DNA from 3 places in the uncultured Brevibacterium sp. genome. Region 3 is predicted to be linked to each of the others. Evidence: predicted binding sites of a transcription regulator. Region 3 holds the regulator's gene; each other region holds the start of a gene.
What was found. Region 3 encodes HrcA, which represses chaperone genes, less so after heat shock. Its sites were predicted from a motif close to TTNGCACTCGNNNNNNNCGAGTGCNAA; they were not measured.
Positions count from the first base shown of each region.

Region 1: a site for HrcA is predicted at 2,317-2,343, ahead of groES (co-chaperone GroES). Genes of this name have one in related genera too.
Region 2: a site for HrcA is predicted at 2,424-2,450, ahead of groL (chaperonin GroEL). Genes of this name have one in related genera too.

Region 1 is NZ_CAMIMF010000027.1:8,034-12,388, reverse strand. Features, by position in the region: gene Q0Q28_RS05025 (choice-of-anchor M domain-containing protein) at 1-48, opposite strand, end outside; gene groL (chaperonin GroEL) at 216-1,814, opposite strand; gene groES (co-chaperone GroES) at 1,857-2,150, opposite strand; gene Q0Q28_RS05010 (TatD family hydrolase) at 2,420-3,358, opposite strand; gene metG (methionine--tRNA ligase) at 3,358-4,355, opposite strand, start outside.
Region 2 is NZ_CAMIMF010000021.1:23,111-27,465, forward strand. Features, by position in the region: gene Q0Q28_RS04365 (aldehyde dehydrogenase family protein) at 1-496, shown strand, start outside; gene Q0Q28_RS04370 (DUF3263 domain-containing protein) at 657-908, shown strand; gene Q0Q28_RS04375 (LytR C-terminal domain-containing protein) at 912-1,898, shown strand; gene Q0Q28_RS04380 (cold-shock protein) at 2,178-2,381, shown strand; gene groL (chaperonin GroEL) at 2,587-4,215, shown strand; gene Q0Q28_RS04390 (sulfite exporter TauE/SafE family protein) at 4,287-4,355, shown strand, end outside.
Region 3 is NZ_CAMIMF010000119.1:532-4,886, reverse strand. Features, by position in the region: partial or broken gene Q0Q28_RS10385 (coproporphyrinogen III oxidase) at 1-397, shown strand, start outside; gene Q0Q28_RS10380 (DUF4870 domain-containing protein) at 452-1,147, opposite strand; gene Q0Q28_RS10375 (DUF3097 domain-containing protein) at 1,247-2,089, opposite strand; gene hrcA (heat-inducible transcriptional repressor HrcA) at 2,181-3,182, shown strand; gene dnaJ (molecular chaperone DnaJ) at 3,215-4,321, shown strand; partial or broken gene Q0Q28_RS10360 (RsmE family RNA methyltransferase) at 4,351-4,355, shown strand, end outside.

The sequences.
Region 1 (4,355 bases), on a different contig from region 3:
AGCGACAGAGGTGGCGAATCCCGCCACAGCACGACCAAGAAACAGCACAGTTTCGTCTTTCTATCTCTATTGTGTTTTCCTCCCAAACAGTAAAAATGAAACGCCGTAATGTCATAGCTTTATGTAAATATACGTGCATATGCGGGGTGAGTGACGGCAGACAAAAATCGGGCCTCAAGCATGATGCTTGAGGCCCGATTTTCTAGAAGTGACGTTTACTTGTCGTCTTCGTCGTCTTCTTCCTGCTTCTCAACGACCAGCGTTTCGGTGGTGAGAACCAGTGCTGCGATGGATGCAGCGTTACGCAGTGCCGAACGGGTCACCTTGACTGGGTCAATGATTCCCTGAGCGATCAGGTCACCGTATTCGCCGGTTGCGGCGTTGTATCCCTGTCCTGCTTCCAGTTCAGCAACCTTCGATGCAACGACGTAGCCGTCCTGTCCAGCGTTTTCTGCAATCTGGCGCAGTGGCTGAACGATTGCACGGCGAACGATGTTTACACCGGTTGCAGCGTCGTGGTCCTTGCCCAGGTCGTTGCCGTCAAGGACCTTAGCTGCGTGGATCAGAGCGGATCCACCACCAGCGACCACGCCTTCTTCGATGGCTGCGCGGGTAGCGGAAACAGCGTCTTCGACACGGTGCTTACGTTCCTTGAGTTCGACCTCGGTAGCGGCACCCACCTTGATCACTGCAACACCGCCGGCCAGCTTGGCCAAACGTTCCTGCAGCTTCTCCTTGTCCCATGACGAGTCAGTGTTCTCGATTTCGCCACGGATCTGGGCGGTGCGAGCGTCAACGTCGTCCTGCGATCCTCCACCGTCGACAACAGTGGTGTTGTCCTTGGTGACGGTGATGGTGCGGGCGGTACCCAGCTGGTCCAGGGTGACCTGGTCGAGCTTCATACCCATGTCAGCGGTAATGACCTGTCCGCCGGTGAGGATTGCGAGGTCTTCAAGGATCGCCTTGCGACGGTCACCGAATCCGGGAGCCTTCACAGCGGCGACGTTGAGGATTCCACGGATCTTGTTGACAACCAGGGTGGACAGCGCTTCGCCTTCCACGTCCTCGGCAACAATAAACAGTGGCTTGCCGGCCTGCTGCACCTTTTCCAGAACAGGGAGCAGATCCTGAATGTTGGAGATCTTGCCCTGGTGGATCAGGATGTATGGGTCTGACAGAACTGCTTCCTGACGGTCGGCGTCGGTCACGAAGTATGGCGACAGGAAGCCCTTGTCGAACTGCATACCTTCAGTGAACTCAAGCTCAACCGAGGACGCCTGTGATTCGTCGATCGTGATGACGCCGTCTTTGCCAACCTTGTCGAAGGCTTCTGCGATCAGTTCACCGATTTCAGGTGACTGAGCTGAAAGCGCTGCAACGTGTGCGATCTCTTTTGAGTCAGCAACTTCGCGAGCGATTTCCTTGAGGCGTTCTTCAACTGCGTCAACAGCTGCTTCAACGCCAGCCTTCAGCTGTCCAGGAGCTGCGCCGGCTGCGACGTTGCGCAGACCTTCGTGTACGAGTGCCTGAGCCAAAACGGTTGCGGTGGTGGTTCCGTCACCGGCAACGTCGTTTGTTTTGGTGGCAACTTCTTTTGCCAGCTGAGCGCCCAGGTTTTCGTATGGGTCGTTGAGTTCGACTTCACGTGCGATGGTCACACCATCGTTGGTGATTGTGGGTGCGCCCCACTGCTTGTCAAGAACAACGTTGCGACCGCGTGGGCCCAGTGTCACTTTGACGGTGTCAGCCAGAACGTTTACACCGCGTTCAAGTGCCTTGCGAGCGTCGTCATTGAACTGCAAAGTTTTAGCCATTTTTCACTTCCTTCTAATGAGTGTGAGTGCGTGAAGGTGTGATTAGCCGATTACTGCGAGAACGTCGCGAGCCGAGAGCACCAGGTATTCAGCACCCTGGTACTTCACTTCGGTTCCGCCGTACTTGGAGTAGATGACCTTGTCGCCGACGTTCACGTCAACAGGTACACGGTTTCCGTTGTCTGCAACGCGACCGGGGCCAACTGCGACAACTTCGCCTTCCTGTGGCTTTTCCTTAGCGGTGTCTGGGATAACCAGGCCGGAAGCAGTGGTCTGTTCTGCTTCGAGCTGACGGATTACGATGCGGTCTTCGAGTGGCTTGATAGCTACCGACATGTGACAGTCTCCTTTTGAGTCTGTGTCGAGATGTGTTTTGTGTGCTCTTTGGGCAAGCTCGCTCAATGTTGTTCGTCGTCGCGGGTGCCGAATCAGCATCAAGTTTTAGTGCATCTTGCCGGTGTCTCTAGGTGCCGCCGAGTGCGACACTCACCTCACCGTACGGTTAGCACTCGCATTGCCCAAGTGCTAATTGAAACTCTATTCCGCAGTTGGCACTCTTTCAACTCGAGTGCCAATTTTTCATAAGCCTTGAGCGAATTTTCAGCTCAGGGTTTCAACTCCCACGGACCGACTGCACGCACTGCGTTCGCGGTAACACGTTCGGCCAGCTCTTCTTCGCTGACTCCGCGCACCTGGGCAAGAGTCCGCACCACATGCGCAACCATATACGGCCCGCCAGGCTTTCCTCGGTGAGGGTGCGGGGTCAAAAACGGCGCGTCGGTTTCTGTCAGCAACAGGTCAGGCGGGACGACCTCGGCGGCTTCCCTCAACCCGTGCGCATTCTTAAAGGTGACGTTGCCAGCGAAGGAGCAGAAGATCCCCAACTTGCCCGCTTCCCTCGCCATGTCAGCGTCGCCGGAAAAGCAGTGCAGAATGGTGCGGTCGGGAACACCTGTGTCACGCAGAACCCGGAAGACATCCGCGTGTGCTTCACGGTCGTGGATCTGGAGCGTCAGCCCGTTCCTCTGCGCGATCTCAATGTGCGCCCTAAACGACTCTTCCTGCGCTTTCATATCGCGCGCGGAATCGGCATCCGTGCGAAAGAAATCAAGCCCGGTCTCCCCCACTACGCGCATGCGCTCATGGGACGTGACCAGCTCTTCAATTTCGTCCAGCGACTCTTCCAAGATGCCGGCCCGCGCCAGCCGAGGTGCTTCGTTGGGGTGGATCGCAACCCCGCCCAACATCCAGTCGCGGCCAGCCTGCGCTTGCTCCTCCACCACGCGAGCCGTCCACCGGGCCGCACCCATTTCGCACCCGATTTGCACCACCCTGGTCACACCAGTGGCCATTGCGGTGTCATAGAAGAAGTCCAATGGTGGGAACGTTTCGTCCTCTTCGGGCTCGACCTCCGGAGCAGGCTCACCGGACTTGATGGGACCGCGAGCGCCCGTACACATGTCCAGGTGCGTGTGCGTGTCCACGGCCGGAACCGCGAGTGGTTCAGGTACCGGTGGGTATTCGCCAGCAGCACGAGATGCCATTACTTGGCGCCTCCTGCAGTCCCGGTGTCACCTTCGTTCGGGGCTTCGTACCGTGGGAACACGGGTGCCGGTGCGGGCAGTTCCGTTCCGGCTGGCAACCATTGGCCGAGGTCATTGAACGTCCGCGCGTCCGCGTGAACTCCCAGCTGGGTGAGGACCTTGCTGGTGGATTCCGGCATGACTGGTTGAGCCAGAATCGATACCCGGCGCAGGACTTCGAGCGTGACGTAGAGGACCACACCCATGCGGTCCGGGTCGGTTTTCTTCAGCTTCCACGGCTCTTGAGCCGAGAAGTATCGGTTCGTTTCTTCTAGCACTCGCCACAGCGCTTCCACGTAACGGTGCAGTTCCTGTACGTCGACGAACGCTGTGACACGTTCCAACAGGCCGTCGGTGCGCGCAAGCAGAGCACGGTCGTCGTCCGTCAGATCAGCTTCACCCACCTCGGGCACGACTCCGCCCAGGTTCTTAGCGATCATGGACGTGGAACGCTGAACCAGGTTGCCGTACTCATTAGCCAGGTCTGCGTTTTTGCGCGCAATGATCGACTCGGCTGAGTACGAGCCATCCTGGCCGTAGGAGATTTCGCGAAGCAGGAAGTAGCGGAGCGTGTCCAGGCCAAATGCGTCAATGAGGTCGTACGGGTCAACGACGTTACCCACTGACTTGGACATCTTTTCGCCCTTATTGAACAAGAATCCGTGGGCGTGAACGCGCTTGGGCAGTTCCAGCCCTGCGCTCATCAGGAAGGCTGGCCAATACACGGTGTGGAATCGCAGAATGTCCTTACCCACAACATGCAACTCAGCCGGCCAGCGCTGCTGAAACTCTTCTGAGTCCACGTTGGGGTATCCCGCACCCGTGAGGTAGTTGGTCAAAGCGTCGACCCACACGTACATCACGTGCTTGTCGTTGCCGGGTACCGGCACGCCCCAGTCGAATGTGGTGCGTGAAATCGACAGGTCTTTCAGGCCACCCTTGATGAATGACACGACTT
Region 2 (4,355 bases), on a different contig from region 3:
GTCGTCCGACATCGGATGTGTGATCAACGAAAAGCAGTACGACCAGATCGCGCAGTACATTGAAATCGGTCGCTCTATGGAGGGTGTGGACGTCGCATACGACGGCAGCGACTCCCTGGAGGTTGGTGAGCCTGGTTTCTACCACGCACCTGTTGTGTTCGCCAACGCCAAGAACGACTGGCAGACCAGTCGCGAAGAGATCTTTGGTCCGGTTCTTTCGGTCATCCGATTCGAAACCGAAGAAGAAGTCATTGCTATGGCAAACGACTCCGACTACGGACTCGCAGCATACGTGTTCACTAAGGACATCGACCGTGCGTTGCGCGTTGCTAATGCAATTGAGTCCGGTTGGGTCCAGGTCAACCAGGGTGGTGGCCAGCAGGTCGGTCAGTCCTACGGTGGTATGAAGACCTCTGGATTCGGACGCGAGGCTTCGCTGGAAGGAATGCTCGAAGGCTTCACCCAGATCAAGCAGATCAACGTAGCGATTCGCTGAGCCTCACCCGCGGACACTCACCGTGCCAACGGTGGGTGAGAACGACCTCGGCGTGACAGAAACGGGAGTGCAGAGCGCTCCCGTTTCTTCTTCCCTCGAAGTGTCTGAAATGCGTGACGGTCAATGGTGGGTAGAATAGCGCGCAGTGAAGGAAGGTGACATGGAGTCTGAGAAGCTAAGTGAGCTCGAGCAGAAGGTGCTCGAATTCGAGCGGCAGTGGCACACTCTTGGTGGTGTCAAGGAGCACGCGATCCGAGAACAGTTCAACATGAGCTCGACCGGATACTTCCAGATTCTGAACTCACTTTTGGATAACCCGCACGCGTATGAGCAAGACCCTATTTTGATCAAACGTCTCCGTCGAATCCGGGACGGACGCCAGCGTGATCGAGCACAGAGGATGGCCCGTTAAAACATGACCAAATACCCACGAGACGAATTCGACTCCATCGTTCCTTCGGGGCGAAAGGGAGCGCACCGTCGCCAATCGAGTGGTATGAGTCAGACGGCAGCGATTTCGCTTATTGCCGTTCTGGCGGTCGTCGCTCTTGTGCTCGTGATCGGCGCAGTGCGGATCATTGGTTCTTCTGCCGTTGACCCCGAAGAACAGACGGCTGAGCCAGCAAACAGCGAAACCGAAACACCAGCACCAACCGAAACTACGGTCGATGTCAAGGAGCACTCGGGCACTGTGCAGGTGCTCAACGCATCTGGTGTGACCGGCGCTGAAAAAGAGATCGCAAAGAAGATCGAAGACGCCGGGTGGAAGGATGTCAAGACGGAGCCTGGACGGTCAGCTTCGTCGACGTCGGTGGTGTACTACGCGGACGACTTTGAGGAAGAAGCCAAAGAGCTGGCCGAACTCATCGGAGTAGAAGAAGTCGAGTCCAGCTCCGAATACAGCACCGACATCACGCTTTTGCTGAACTCGGATATTGCCAAGAACGCGGGTTCGGAAGAGCCCTCTGACGAGGCGAGTAGTGGATCTGGCGAGGATGCCGGTGAAGACAGTGACGGGGTGGCCAATAGTCGCACAGGTGGCGGATCTGGAAGTGGATCCAGCGGTCGTTCTGGCGACAGGTCCGGTGGGGCTGGTCGCGACTCTGGTGATCGCTCTGGCGGCAAATCCCGTAGCAGGTCTGGTCGTGACTCCGGTGGTCGTTCTGGCGACAGGTCCGGCGGGGCTGGTCGTGACTCCGGTGGTGGAGGAAACGACCAACCTGACGGCTCTGACGGTGGAGCTGGTGACCGGTCCGGTGGTGGATCCGACGGTGGCGATCAGTCCGGTGGCGAAGCCGACGGTGGCGGCGGTGATGGGAGCGACGCTGGCGATGGGTCTAATGGTGGATCCGACGGTGGCGCTGGTGACCAGTCCGGTGAAGAAGCCGGCGTTAGCGAATAAACGCGTGGGTCATGTGCGGTTATTGCACACGCCGTGTTGAAAAATTTTTTCTGTGCATTTTCCTACGAGGATCGACGCTATGTGTCGCATCTGCGTGAGAAATTAGGGTCTTTGTGTTGTTTTGCGTTTTTGGCGATATTTCCTTTGGATATATGGGCGCAAATGTGTGGAGCTAACAGGGCATAAATACGCTGCGACCTGCAAAAACATTGGTTAAACCTCTGTAGTATCGGGAGTGCTACACGTACGCAGCGAAGCAATACACAGTTGGAGATGACAATGACGCAGGGAACGGTCAAGTGGTTCAACGCTGAAAAGGGCTACGGGTTTATCACCGTTGACGACAGCGACCAAGACATCTTCGTGCACTACTCGGAGATCCAGATGGATGGATACCGTTCACTGCAAGAAGGCCAGCAGGTTGAGTTCAACGTAGGACAGGGTGACAAGGGCCCGCAGGCTGAAGCTGTTACGCCCCTCTAAACGCGATTCTCATCGACTTTCGGGCGCCTCAGGCGTTCTGTATTTGCACTCGATGGTGGAGAGTGCTAAATCTAGACGTGGCAAGCACTGAGTGCAGATGAGGGTTTGTTAAACCGAAGAAGGGAATCGGTTAGATAAACCCCGCCGTCGCGGGCTCTGTATGACGTGAAAATAAGCCACCCGCACAGGGAGGATGCTCGCCACTATGGCAAAGCTCATTGCATTTGACGAAGAAGCTCGTCGTGGCCTCGAGACTGGTTTGAACACCCTGGCTGATGCAGTCAAGGTGACGCTGGGACCTCGCGGTCGCAACGTTGTGCTGGAAAAGAAGTGGGGCGCACCGACGATTACCAACGACGGTGTCTCCATTGCTAAGGAAATCGAGCTCGAAGACGCTTACGAAAAGATCGGCGCCGAGCTGGTTAAGGAAGTAGCGAAGAAGACTGACGACATCGCTGGTGACGGTACGACTACCGCTACCGTTCTCGCTCAGGCTCTGGTTCGTGAAGGTCTGCGTAACGTCGCAGCCGGTGCTGACCCACTGAGCCTCAAGCGCGGAATCGAAAAGGCTGTCGAAGCAGTCACCAAGGTTCTTCTCGAAACCGCTAAGGACGTCGAAACCAAGGAGCAGATCGCTGCTACCGCTGGTATTTCGGCTGGTGACCCTGCAATTGGTGAACTGATCGCCGAAGCTATCGACAAGGTCGGTAAAGAAGGCGTTGTCACCGTTGAAGAATCCAACACCTTTGGTCTTGAGCTTGAGCTCACTGAAGGTATGCGCTTCGACAAGGGCTACATCTCCGGATACTTCGTCACCGACGCCGAGCGTCAGGAAACGGTTCTCGAAGACCCATACATCCTGATCGTCAACTCCAAGATCTCGAACGTGAAGGACCTTCTGCCGGTTCTGGAGAAGATCCAGCAGTCCGGTAAGCCTCTGCTGATCATCGCAGAAGACGTCGAAGGTGAAGCACTCGCAGTTCTGGTTGTGAACAAGATCCGCGGAACCTTCAAGTCGGTTGCTGTTAAGGCTCCTGGCTTTGGTGACCGCCGCAAGGCTCAGCTGGCTGACATCGCGATCCTCACCGGTGGTCAGGTCATTGCGGAAGAAGTTGGCCTCAAGCTCGAAAACGCGACCCTGGACCTTCTGGGTACCGCACGCAAGGTTGTTGTCACCAAGGACGAAACCACGATCGTGGAAGGTGCCGGAGACTCCGACGAGATTGCTGGTCGCGTAGCTCAGATCCGCCAGGAGATCGAAAACTCCGACTCCGACTACGACCGCGAGAAGCTCCAGGAGCGTCTGGCAAAGCTCGCTGGTGGTGTCGCAGTCATCAAGGCTGGGGCTGCTACCGAGGTTGAGCTCAAGGAACGTAAGCACCGCATTGAGGACGCTGTCCGCAACGCTAAGGCAGCCGTTGACGAAGGTATCGTCGCCGGTGGTGGTGTTGCTCTGATCCAGGCAGGCAAGAAGGCATTCGACACTCTGTCGCTTGAAGGTGACGAAGCAACCGGTGCCAACATTGTGAAGGTCGCTATTGACGCTCCTCTCAAGCAGATTGCAACGAACGCAGGTCTGGAGCCTGGCGTCGTAGCTGAAAAGGTCCGCGGTCTGGAAGACGGCCACGGCCTGAACGCAGCAACCGGCGAATACGTCGACCTGCTTGCTGAAGGAATTAACGACCCTGTTAAGGTGACGCGTTCAGCACTGCAGAACGCTGCATCGATTGCAGGTCTGTTCCTCACCACCGAAGCAGTTGTGGCTGACAAGCCTGAGCCTGCACCTGCGGCTCCTGCTGACCCAACTGGTGGTATGGGTGGCATGGACTTCTAGTCCGTAACCGCTCGTCTCAGATGTGGCCCTCTACCGCTCGGTAGAGGGCCACATTGGGCTACAGTGGGCGAATGGCTCTTGCCATTTTTGTGATCTGTAGCACCGCCTTTGTGGGCGCACTCTTACAGCGGATGGCAGGC
Region 3 (4,355 bases):
CGTCGACACTCGTTGCGAACACAACATGAGTTATTGGACAGGCGACGACTGGTGGGGTTTTGGGCCAGGCGCCCACTCGCACATCGGTGGCGTTCGCTTTTGGAACGCAAAACACCCCCGTGCATGGGCGGGCCGGCTGGCACAGGGGCATTCCCCCGCAGTTGGCAGGGAAGTGTTGGAGGTACCTACACGTGAGGTGGAAAGGATTCTGCTGTTAGCGCGTGTGCGCGACGGTCTAACGCTCGACTCCCTACCGCACGCTGCTCGCAGCCTCATCGAACGGTTCGTGCGCATGGGGTACTTGCACGATGACAGCACCTATTTTTCGCCCACGCTTTCCGGTCGCCTCATGGTCGATTACATGGTGCGTGAACTCGTAGACACGTTAGATACGTAAAGCGCCTGTACACCCTAAACGGTCTACAGGCGCTGAATCTGCAATACCTATTGCTTACTTGAAGATCGGGATTGCTACAGGAATCTTGTAGCCCTGGCCGTCCTTGGCTTTCATAAGTGCCAAGAGCTCAAAGACCAGTGAGCCAATGAAGATCAGCGGTGTGAGGAACCCTCCAATTGCAATGAACGACAAAATTCCAGCGACGAAGTGCGCGAGCAGCACCGTGATTTGGAAGTTGAGGGACTGCGCTGCGTGGTGACGCACAAACGGTGATTCGTCCTTCTTGATCACGTACAGGATTGCAGGTCCGACTACGCAGGTGAGGATACCCAAGATGTGTACTAGGAGACCCATGGTGCGGTCGTCATTGCTGGAGTTCCAGTAGGATTCGGATCCTGGTCCGTATGCGTTTTCGGGGAGCTCGGCATCCGCAGGCTGAGCCTGTGGGTATGGCTGACCCTGCTCGGTGTTCCCGTATGGCTGGCTCTGCCCAGTGTTTCCGTACTGCGGTGCGCTCTGGTTTGCGCTCTCGTATGTGGGCTGTTCGTACTTTGGCTGCTGTTTTGGCTCGCCGTACGCGTCGCCATTCGCAGGAGCGTCTGCCGACTTGGGAGCTTCAGGAGCCTTGGGGGCTTCCGGAGCCTTTGGTGCCTCGGCGTTGGAGTTGTTGGAGGCAGGCGATGACCCGAAACCTCCGGTTGGGTTCGAACCGAAGCTCGGTGGGCCGTCAGATCCGTGGGGATTCGTCATTTTTCTCCTAGAGGATAAGAACGTTCTCTATTTCAGTATCTACTTTATGCGCGTGAATGTGAAGAAAGGGATCCCGTTATGTGTGTCAAGATTTACTGCTCAAGGGTCAACGGTGACAAAGTCGATGAGTTCTTCAACTCGGCCGGACAGTGAGTGGTCTAGGTCGGCGATCGTGTTCACCCGCGACAAAATGTGTGCCCACGCGCGTCCCGTGTCGCCCGGCTCGGTGTGGGGCCATCCCAGCCTGCGGCACACGCCTGTTTTCCAGTCCTCCCCGCGTGGCACGGTGGGCCATCCTTGAATGCCCACGCACTGTGGTTTCACGGCTTGCCAAATGTCGATGAACGAGTGCCCAATCACGTGAACAACTGGCCCAAACCGTTCCTGCACGTGTTGAGCGATGCGGGTTTCCTTTGACCCGGACACGATGTGGTCGGCCAGAACGCCCACGCGATGCGAAGAGTCGGGTTGGAACTGTGCCAGTTTCTCTTCGAGGTCGTCCAGTCCGCCCAGTTCTTCGACGACCACGCCTTCGATGCGCAGGTCGTCGCCCCAGATTTTTTCGACGAGTTGTGCGTCGTGTTTTCCTTCGACCCAGATGCGAGAGCCGCGTGCCACGCGGGCGCGGGCACCGGGAACGGCTACGGATCCCGAGGCGGTCCGCTGCGGGCGGGTAGGTGCAGTGGCCGTGGGGCGGGTGAGTTCGACTGGTTTGCCGTCGATCCAAAATCCTGGGCCCAGGGGGAAACTTTGCACGTGACCGTTGCGATCTTCTAGTCTGACCGCGAATCCGCCGGGGGCTTTTTCGATTCCCAGAATTGCGCCAACAAACCCGGTGCTCACTTCTTCAACGACCAGGCCACGTTGAGCCGGGACTTTCCGCGAGGTGGGGCGTCGGTGGGAGCGTGGCCCGCCGGATAACACGTCTGATCCGTAGTTCATCACCCCATTACCCTAGAGGGCGTTTGGTTCCGCTGTCACCCCGGCGTAGAATTGGCACTCGACGACCTAGAGTGCCAGTGGAGGGGGATTCGTGAACGACGATCGGCGAAGTCGTGTCTTGCGCGCAATCGTCGAAGACTACGTTGCGACCAAGGAACCCGTGGGCTCCAAAGCGCTGGTGGAGCGCCACAGCTTGGGTGTTTCACCCGCCACGATTCGCAACGACATGGCCGCGTTAGAGGCACAGGGTCTCATTGCTCAACCGCACACGTCGGCCGGCCGCATTCCCACCGACAAGGGCTACCGCAAGTTCGTTGACACGATCGACGAAATCAAGCCACTTTCGGTTGCTGAGCGTCGTGCGATCTCGCGGATTCTGTCCCACCCCGTCGACATTGAAGACATGCTGGAGCGCACCGTGCGCTTGCTGGCGGACCTCACTTCGCAGGTCGCCGTCATCCAGTATCCGGTGCGTTCGCGCGAAAAGTTCCGCCACCTCGAGCTCGTGGACTTAGGTGCCAACCGTCTGCTGGTCGTTTTCATCACCGATTCCGGTCAGGTGGATCAGCGCATCGTGGAGATGCGCACGGGCATCGACGAGTTTGAACTGGGCACCTTGCGCACCCTGTTTAACAGCGTGTTGGACGGGCGGGCGCTCGACGATGTGGCACCAGCCCTGCGGGTTCTGGACGTCCCCGCAACGCTGGCTGCCCCTGCGGCAACCGTCGCCGAGGTCGTTGCCGAGTTGGCCTCGGGACGCAGGCAAGAGCGGTTGGTGATGGCGGGAACGGCCAACCTGGCACGCTCCTCGGGCGGGATCTACGAACACGTAGCCCCGCTCCTTGAGGCGTTTGAAGAACAGGTGGTTCTGCTCAAGCTCCTCGCCCACATGAGTGCCGATGGAGTCAGCGTGAGCATTGGGCACGAAAACCCGGAGTCCCTGGCGACCACCTCGGTCATTGCAAGCAACTACGGAACTGAGGATTCCCGCGCCTCCCTGGCCGTGCTGGGACCCACCCGCATGGACTATCCCACCACGATTGCGGCCGTGCGCGCGGTTTCGCGCTACATTACGGTCATTTTGGACAAGTAGATTTTTCAACCCACAACTAGATGAGGACACACGTGAGCGATCACTACGAAACCCTGGGTGTTGCCCGCGACGCGAGTGCTGAGGAAATTAAGAAGGCCTACCGCAAGCTCGCACGTAAGTACCACCCGGACGTCAACCCCGGCCACGACGATGAGTTCAAAGCGGTCTCGGTTGCCTATGAGGTCCTGTCTGACCCGCAGAAGAGACGCAACTACGACGCCGGTGGTGGCGAATACGGCCAGCCGGGAGCGTCGGGGTTCGGTGGCTTCTCGGACCTGTTCGACGCCTTCTTTGGCGGTGGGGCAGGTGCCCAACCAGGGCCGGCGTCGCGCAAACGCCCAGGTCGCGATGCGCTGGTGGGCGTGTCGATCGACTTGAAGACCGCCGTGTTCGGTGGAACGGAAGACGTTTCGGTAGTGACCGCCAAACTGTGCGACACGTGCCACGGCGACGGAACCCGCCCCGGGACTTCGCCACAGACCTGTTCGCTGTGTAACGGACAAGGTTCCGTGCAGCGGATGACCCGCACGCTCATGGGGCAGATGGTCACCAACCAGCCATGTAACAACTGTGGTGGTTACGGAACCATCATTGCTGACCCGTGCCAGTCGTGTAACGGCGACGGACGCGTGCGTGCTGAAGAGACCCTGTCGGTCAAGATCCCAGCCGGTGTGAAGGACGGCACCCGCATTCTGCTGTCCGGTCGCGGTGAAGTAGGACCCGGTGGAGGTCCCGCTGGCGACCTGCACCTCGAAGTGGCCATCCGCGAACACCCGGTCTTTACCCGCGACGGCGACGACCTGCGTGCCACGGTCACGATTCCGATGACCGCAGCAGCCCTGGGAACCACCATTAGTCTTGAGACGTTTGACGGTGAACGCGAACTCGAAATCGCGCCGGGAACGCAGGTGGGAACCATCGAGACCCTGGCTGGTTTGGGAGTGGGGCGTCTGCGTCGCTCGTCCCGTGGCGACCTGCTGGTGACTATTAACGTCGAAGTGCCGTCCAAGCTCGACGCCAAACAGCGCGAACTCCTGGAACAGCTCGCCACCATGCGCGGTGAAACCAACCCGGACGTCAAACTGGGCAACACCCACCGCGGACCGTTTAGCCGTCTACGCGACCGGTTTAACCTGTGACACTTCCGGTTTTTCTCACGGAGACACCCTTGGC